2 regions of the Planococcus sp. APC 3906 genome follow, and region 2 is predicted to be linked to the other one. Evidence: predicted binding sites of a transcription regulator. Region 2 holds the regulator's gene; the other holds the start of a gene.
The links. The regulator NrdR, encoded in region 2, represses ribonucleotide reductase genes. The targets are predictions, from matches to a motif close to AACACNATATATNGTGTT.
Positions count from the first base shown of each region.

Region 1: the regulator NrdR is predicted to act here: its motif matches at 2,616-2,633, upstream of QMA09_RS06840 (vitamin B12-dependent ribonucleotide reductase).

Region 1 is NZ_JASDCW010000008.1:59,647-64,075, forward strand. It holds gene gcvPB (aminomethyl-transferring glycine dehydrogenase subunit GcvPB) at 1-872, shown strand, start outside; gene QMA09_RS06830 (rhodanese-like domain-containing protein) at 1,160-1,540, opposite strand; gene QMA09_RS06835 (lipoate--protein ligase family protein) at 1,697-2,476, shown strand; gene QMA09_RS06840 (vitamin B12-dependent ribonucleotide reductase) at 2,666-4,429, shown strand, end outside.
Region 2 is NZ_JASDCW010000003.1:25,363-29,791, reverse strand. It holds gene dnaI (primosomal protein DnaI) at 1-407, opposite strand, end outside; gene QMA09_RS02800 (replication initiation and membrane attachment family protein) at 408-1,778, opposite strand; gene nrdR (transcriptional regulator NrdR) at 1,790-2,266, opposite strand; gene speD (adenosylmethionine decarboxylase) at 3,019-3,402, opposite strand; gene QMA09_RS02785 (glyceraldehyde-3-phosphate dehydrogenase) at 3,715-4,429, opposite strand, start outside.

The sequences.
Region 1 (4,429 bases), on a different contig from region 2:
TGGATCTTGATGATTTGAAACGCGTAGTCGGAGACGATACAGCGGCATTGATGCTGACGAACCCGAATACATTGGGCCTTTTCGAAGAACAGATTCTTGAAATGGCGGCAATCATCCATGAAGTCGGCGGGAAACTGTATTATGACGGCGCGAACTTGAACGCCGTTATGTCAAAAGCTCGCCCTGGCGACATGGGCTTTGATGTGGTCCATTTGAATTTGCATAAAACATTCACAGGACCGCATGGCGGCGGTGGACCAGGTTCTGGGCCAGTCGGCGTCCATAAAGATTTGATTCCTTATTTGCCAAGCCCTGTGCTGGTGAAAACAGATGATGCTTACACGTTCGACTACAACCGCCCGGAAACCATCGGACGCGTCAAACCGTTCTACGGCAACTTCGGCATCAACGTCCGTGCATACACGTACATCCGCTCGATGGGGCCGGATGGCTTGAAAGCCGTGACGGAGTACGCGGTATTGAATGCCAACTACATGATGCGCAAACTGCAGCCATTCTTTGATCTGCCGTACGACCGCCATTGCAAGCATGAATTTGTCTTGAGCGGCCGCCGCCAGAAAAAATTGGGCGTACGTACATTGGATATGGCGAAACGTCTGCTTGATTTCGGCTACCATCCGCCGACGATCTATTTCCCACTGAACGTTGAGGAAGGCATGATGATCGAGCCGACTGAGACCGAGTCGAAAGAGACCTTGGACGCGTTCATCGATGCGATGATCCAGATTGCCAAGGAAGTCGAAGACAATCCGGAAATCGTGCAGAATGCACCGCATACGACGGTGATCAAGCGCCTGGACGAAACACAGGCTGCCCGCAAACCGGTTCTGCGCTACACGAAAGCTGAATAATATATTTTAGCCCCTCTGAAATTTCAGAGGGGCATTTTTGGGTTTATCGGATGGCTGTCAGAGGGCATTGCATATTTATCCACTTCTCAAGCTCTGGCGCCGTGTTATGGGCAGGAAGTTTTCTGCAATCTCGAAATACGCTCCATTGCGAATCAAATACGCTCTGCAACCGGCGAAATACGCTCTATAAACCTTGAAATACGCCCCGTTACAGGCAAAATACGCTTCTCACCCGATTTTATTCCAATAAAAAAAGCCTTTCCGCAATCGGGAAAGGCTTTAGCTCATTATTTGATTTTGACCTTGCCGCTCCATTGTTTGAAGCCGCCTTGCAATTGGTATAATTGGTCGTAGCCTTTTTTCTTCAGAAATAACGCAACGCGGCCGCTGCGAACACCGTTCTGGTCGTAAATGTAAACGGGTTTGTCGGCGCGGATTTCTTTGTAGCGCTGGTTCAATTGTGTTTGCGGAATATTGCGCGCACCCAGGATATGGCCGTTTGCAAAATCTTTCGCTTCACGCACATCGATCAGCTGCGCTTTGCGGTAGCCTTCAATAAATTGTTCCTGTGTCAATGTGGTTACGGATTTTTTGATGCGGAAGTATGAAATTGCAGCAAAGATGAGCACTGCAACTACAACGCCTAAAGTGATGAAAAGAAAATCCAATGATCTTGCCCCTTTCTATTCTCTCTTTATTATAAAAGATGGAGTGACTCTTATTCAATGGCAATGTTACACTAATTAAAGAATTTAGGGGGCGATCTTGTGAATTTTCAAGAATGGTTGTTCATCGATACCGGCAAAGCGCCGGCATCTTTTAATATGGCGCTCGATGAAGCGCTGCTGAATTGGCATAGCGAAGGGCTGATTCCGCCGGTTATCCGTTTTTACGGCTGGGAGCCGGCGGCGCTGTCGATCGGCTATTTCCAGAAAGTCAAACAGGAAATCGATATGGAGGCCGTTAAAAAACTCGGCCTTGGCTTTGTTCGCCGTCCGACCGGCGGCAGAGGCGTGCTGCACGAGCATGAGCTGACGTACAGCATTATTGTCAGCGAAAGGTATCCAGATATGCCAGAGACGGTTACGGAGGCGTACCGGGTGCTGAGTGAAGGTTTGTTGGAAGGCTTTCGGAATTTGGGGCTTGACGCATATTTTTCGATTCCCGAAAGTGAAACTGAAAAAGCGGATTTGAAAAAACCGAAAAGTGCGGTGTGCTTTGACGCACCGAGCTGGTATGAAATGGTCGTTGCTGGCAAAAAGGTGGCGGGCAGTGCCCAGACGCGCCAAAAAGGGGTGATTCTGCAGCATGGGGCCATCTTGATCGACTTGGACGCTGAAAAATTATTATCGGTGTTCAAATTCAAAGACGAGGCTTCGAAAGATCGGATGCGCAAAAAAATTCCGGAAAAAGCCGTCTCGATCAATTCGCTGCTCGAGGAAGGCGTCACCGTGGAGCAATGTGTTCCCGCATTCAGAACCGGATTCGAAAAGGCTTTAGCGATCCGATTGACGCCATACGAATTATCGGAAAGCCAGCTCGCCGAAGTGAAAAAAATCGAAGAAGAACGCTACGGCAATGATGATTGGAATTTTCGCACATAAGGAGTCTAAAGACTCATTTTATAGTGTAGGTTTTGGCAGAAACCGTTGCACATTCAGCTTTGAGACGTCTCACGGAAAAACCAGCAAAATTTTGTTATTGCAGGGATGTTTCAATATATAGTACGATGGGAATTGTATTAATACTATATATAGTGTTTACTCCATATAATATGAAGGAGGAAATGTCAAATGGTTTCTGCCACTCAAAAAAAATATTCGTTAAATCCGGTGTCGTTGAACAGCGATATCCAGTCGTTCCCTCAAGTCCACGCAATCACGCCGGACATGAAAACGACGCATAAAGGGGTATCACGCCTCGTGATGATCGACCGCTATTCGTTTAAGGATACGGAGAAAAAGACGCTCAAAGCAGGCGACTTTGTCGTGTTGACCGTCAAGCAAGATCCGAAATTCCCGGCACGCGGCCTCGGTTTCATCGTTTCCGTCGACAAAGCGGCAAACACAGCGCAAGTTTGGATCGAGGAAGATTACCGCAGCGCGATCGACAAACCGGAAGAAATGGAAGCCGGCATCGTCAACCGCAGCCTTGATGTTATCGAAAAGCCGTTGGAAGTCTATTACGAACAAATCGCGAAACGCAATGCTTTTGGACTGGCGTCTGTTGAAACGACTCCTGAAAAGCGCGAGCATTGGTTCAATAAATTCTACGAGCAGCTTGTCGAGCTGAAATTCATTCCTGCAGGGCGCGTTCTTTACGGAGCGGGCGCCGGCACAGATGTGACGTATTTCAATTGCTACGTCATGCCTTTCGTCGCTGATTCGCGCGAAGGGATTTCCGATCACCGCAAGCAAGTGATGGAAATCATGAGCCGCGGAGGAGGCGTCGGCACGAATGGCTCGACGCTCCGCCCGCGCAATACATTGGCAAGAGGCGTAAACGGCAAATCTTCCGGTTCGGTTTCTTGGCTGGACGATATCGCGAAATTGACGCATCTGGTCGAACAAGGCGGTTCGCGCCGCGGTGCGCAGATGATCATGCTTGCCGACTGGCATCCGGATATCGCGGAATTCATCATTTCAAAAATGCAGAACCCGCGCATCCTCCGTTATTTGATCGAAAACACGGAAGACGAAACTATCAAAAAACTGGCCCATGAAAAATTGAAATTCAAACCGTTGACTGAACAGGAAGAAGCGATGTACCAAGGGATCTTGAATTACCGTGCGATTCCTGGAATGGGCGGCTTCAACGAAAAAATCATGCGCGACGCAGAAACGAAACTTCGTGACGGCGGCACCTACACGGTTCACAACGAAGAATTCCTGACAGGCGCCAACATTTCGGTCACGTTGACGGACGATTTCATGAAAGCGGTCGAAGAAGACGCAGATTTCGATTTGCGCTTCCCAGCGGTTGAATCTTATTCGAAAGAAGAAATGGCCGTTTACAATGAAAAATGGCAGGAAGTCGGAGATGTTCGCGAATGGGAGCGTTTAGGCCATAAAGTGCGCGTCTACCGCACGATGAAAGCGCGCGAACTTTGGAACCTGATCAACGTCTGTGCGACGTATTCTGCAGAGCCAGGCATTTTCTTCATCGATAACGCCAACGCGAAAACGAACGCGACAGCTTACGGCCAAAAAGTCGTGGCAACGAATCCATGCGGTGAACAGCCGCTGGCACCTTATTCAGTGTGCAACTTAGCCGCAGTCAATTTGGCACAATTCGCAGATGCGAAAACAAAGCAAGTCGATTTTGAAGCGTTGAAAGAAACGGTCAAAGTCGGCGTCCGCATGCAGGACAATGTCATCGACGCTACGCCTTACTTCCTTGAAGAAAACCGTGTGCAGGCGCTCGGCGAACGCCGTGTCGGCCTTGGCGTCATGGGGCTTGCGGATCTATTGATTTATTGCGATAAAGAGTACGGCTCGCCTGAAGGCAACGAATTGGTCGATGAAATCTTCAAGACCATTGCAGCAGCGGCGTACGAA
Region 2 (4,429 bases):
GGCTCGAATTCATCAAGCGTCGCTTGCATGACTTCTTTCGGCATATACATGCTGTGGATCATCGAAGAAGCCTTGCGTTTATTGTCATGGGCATTTTTCAAACGGCAAGCCGTATAGGAAATGCCGATTGTGCCCCGTTCAAGCACAAGGTTCGGCTCGAAGCCTTTCAAGTGGTTAACGCAACCTTCAAAGCTCGGGCATTTATGGCAGTCGTGGGATTGGTCGATATACTCGTATAATTTGTGAAGCCCACGGTCGACGGTGCTTTTGTCGATTTCCGAGGCATGCTGCTCCAGGAATTTTTGGACGCCGGGATGCTCCAGTACTTCCTTGCGCATGTCGTTATAGCGCTCTGAAAAAGCCGGTGCGTTCACGACGCGTTTCATTGTTTCGCGAATGGGCTCCATTTAATCACCTTTCCCTTTCTTCATCGCCAATTTAGCGAGAAGCTTTTGTTTCTCGATTTCCAGGCTTTCGTTTTTCGGGCCGGAAGCCGCAGGCGTTTCTTCTTTCGTATAAAACCATTCAGGCAGCTTTTCTTCACGAAGCGGCTTGCCTCTGTTCTGGCGCGCGGGTGCTTTTGAAGCAGCCGAAGGCGAACCTTCCGCTTTCCATTTCACATATTGCTCATGTTCAATGCGCGCAAGTTCCATCGCTTCTTTCGCCGTCGTGACATTTTTGCGCAGCCAATGCGACGCGATTTTCTCGACGTACGCTTTCGTCAATTTCATATCGGTGCGCAGCAGGACGTATTGCAGGAGCACATTGACCACTGCCGGCTCCATGCCATGCTGCATGACGAGCTGGTTCGCTAATTGCACATCTGCAGGCAGTGGTTCATTGCCATTGGCGATGTCCCTTAAAACTTCTACAGGCGCAGCCGATTCCAAATAAAGGATCAATTCGTCCTGGCGGGTTTTCGGCTCGTCACGCTGTTCTGTCGGCTTTTCTTCCTTCTTCACATGGACGAGCTGCGGAGCTGTCGTAGCAACCGTCAATTTATAATATTCGGAAGCGGCTTTTTTCAAGCTTTCGGCCGTCATTTTATAATCTTCATCAATTGCCAGCAAGACCACTTTCTGCATTTCCAGCGGACCCCAGCTGTACAAATACGCTAACTTTCCGATGGTGTCTTTGATTGAAGCCGTCAGGACGCGCTTCGGCACCAGCTGCTCGGACAATCCTTGCTGCAATAAGCTGAAATCAAAATCGGACTCGGTCTGGTAAGCCCCTTTTTTGCGTTCATGCAAATCTTTCGTCTCCGCCGGATAGCCGGCTTTCGCATGGACCGGCCGGAAAATATCCGTGAATGTGCGGGACACCTCCTCAAAGCCTTCGCCGATATCAGTCGGATTCAAAAACCGCTCCCGCACTTTGCGGTATGCCGACTCGCCGATTTTGCTGAACAGGAACATCGACAGCAATGGATCCTGGAAAAACGTTTTCGGGTCAAGCGGCGGACATAGTTCATAGATGAACGACCGGTGCCCGTTGTCTTTCTTGAAGGTCTTCATCAAACCGATCGCTTCGAGCTGGATGCGGGATTCAAAAAGCTTCGCGATTGAAATGCCCAATGTGTTCATTAATGAATAATGGGTCGCTTCTTCGCCCTGCGCTTCCCCTTCCGCCCATAGCGTCAAATAGAACGCAGTGGCTTCCGCCCCGATCATCGGCTGGTACAAGAGCGTCAAAAGCTGGCGGTCGTAATTGGAAAACGGATACGGCAGCCGGATTTTAAATGAATCCGGAGGCTGCAGTTCTTTATAAAGTGCAGACATAGTACACCACCTTATTCGGGTTTCTTGCCATTCGGGTTTTTATCCAGTAATTCCTTTAATTCATCGATAAAAACCGTAATGTCTTTGAACTGGCGATAAACCGAAGCGAAGCGGACATACGCCACTTCGTCGATTGCCGCTAGGCGGTTCATGACAAGTTCTCCGACTTCCTCGGATTTCACTTCAGCATTGCCTGTACGGCGCAACTCCTTCTCGATATCAAACACAAGGTTCTCCAGCGTCTCCAAAGGAACTGGACGCTTTTCGCAAGCACGGATCAAGCCGCGCAACACTTTCTCGCGGCTGAATTCTTCACGCGAGCCATCTTTCTTCACAACGATCAATGGCATTTCTTCCACTTTTTCAAACGTCGTATACCGGTAGCCGCATGCTTCACACTCCCTGCGCCTCCGAATTGATTTATTATCATCTACTGGCCGCGAATCCACGACGCGTGTGCCATTATGCTGGCAAGCCGGACATCTCATATTGGACCTCTCCCTAAACATTGTTTCTCGTAACTCCAGTATAACAAATTTACGGCGCCATTAGTTGCTATATAAATAGAACGAAAGAAGTATCATATTGAAAATAGCTTCAGTCGCTTTGGGCATGGCTCCCGCGAGAAGCCGAGAAGAACACTCGTCTCCTTGCTTCGCCTAGCCCCTTGACGCGCTTCAGCTAAGATATCTCTCGATTTGGAGCAAAGTAGCTTAGACATCTGCAGATTAGAAAATTGACACTCAAGACCCCAGAAGAGCAATCGTTAGCAAGGTGAGGGTACTTGTCACTCATCGATTGTGAATATTAACTAGTTCAACAATATATAAGCCATCTCCGCAATTTTGCTTCTTATCAATAAAATAGAAGGCTTTAAACAACATTTTTTTAAAGAACTATCCAGCGCAGGCGCGAACACGGGCTAGGCAAGGAGATGGCCAAATGAAATTTGGACCATTTCCTTTGCTTCGAAGCTAGCGCAGCGATGCAACGGTCTTTCATGTCCCGAAGCTAGTGAAGCGTTGCAACGGTCTTAAATGTCTCGAAGCTAGCGCAGCGTTGCAGAGACAGGGACAGAAGCAGTAGGTTTTTAGCAGAAAGACAAGCGTTCTTTGCTTGGCTTTTTGTGTAAACCATGCCCTGAGCGACCGCAGCGGTATATCACAAATATCTATTATCCCTAGAAAACAGAAAAAGCAGGGGATCAGATCCCCTGCTTCATATCGTTCATGTTAATGGATTATGCATTTACTGATACTTTGGATTGGCCAGCACTGACTGGACCCATTCCACGCGGAATTTCTACGAATTCACGTGTGCCTGAATTCAACGCTTCTGCAATATAATTAGCTGCAACAGTTGGATCAAGATCGCCGCAAGTATAAACATCGATACTTGCATAGCCGTGTTCCGGGAAGCTGTGGATCGTTAAATGCGATTCAGAAATGATGACTACCCCGCTTACGCCTTGAGGTGCAAATTTGTGAAAAGCTACTTCTCTGACTTCGGCTCCGGATTTAAGTGCTGCATCAACAAAAGTCTGTTCGATAAAATCCATATCGTTTAATTTGTCAAAATCACACTGCCAAAGTTCTGCAATTACGTGACGTCCCATTGTTTCCATGGTTCGTTTCCCCCTTTGATATCATTTTGTTTTAGTGCGCAAAATATTCAAAGTTGACTACCACGGGGGAAAGTTAGTCCAAAGAGGTCCTAACCCTTTAAGCAGTCATGTGAATAAATATTGCTCCGTCCGCTCCTGCTTTATGCTCTCAGAAACGAAGAAGTACGTAGCCGTTTTTTGACTACGAATGTTAGTATATGATGTATTGAAATGAAATGCAATCATAATTACTCAAAATCAATTAATTTTTATGGGAATTTTTTTCATGGAAAAAGCCGCACGCCATTTTACAATGGCTGCGGCCTGTATTAATTATCGGGCATAAACCAATGATTTTGCCACTTTTTTAGTTAAATCGACCACCCGTGCAGAGTAGCCCCACTCATTATCATACCAAGCGAGAACTTTCACTTTGCGGCCGCCAATGACCATCGTGGACAATCCATCTACGATCGCCGATTGTTCAGTCGTATTGAAATCGATCGACACCAATGGCTCCATCGTCAAGCTCAGGATGCCTTCAAGGCCGTCCACTGAAGCCGCTTGGAACGCAGCATTTACTTCTTCGATCGTTACGTCTTGCTTCAAGTCGACGACAAGATCCACTAAAGATACATTAGGCGTCGGTACGCGGAGCGACATGCCGTGAAGCTTGCCTTCCAATTCCGGAAGCACTAATGATAGCGCTTTCGCAGCGCCCGTAGAAGTAGGGATGATCGACTGGGCACATGCACGCGCGCGGCGGAGATCTTTATGCGGGTTATCCAGGTTCTTTTGGTCATTCGTGTAAGAATGGACAGTTGTCATGAGGCCGTTTTCAATCCCGAACGCATCGTTCAAGACTTTCGCAACCGGTGCAAGGCAGTTTGTCGTGCAGCTGGCATTTGAAATGACGTCATGCTTATCGATTTCGAGTGCGTCGTCATTGACGCCCATCACGATAGTCACATCTGCATTTTTACCCGGTGCGGATAAAATGACTTTCTTGGCTCCAGCATCCAGATGCAATGCCGCTTTTTCGCGTGCA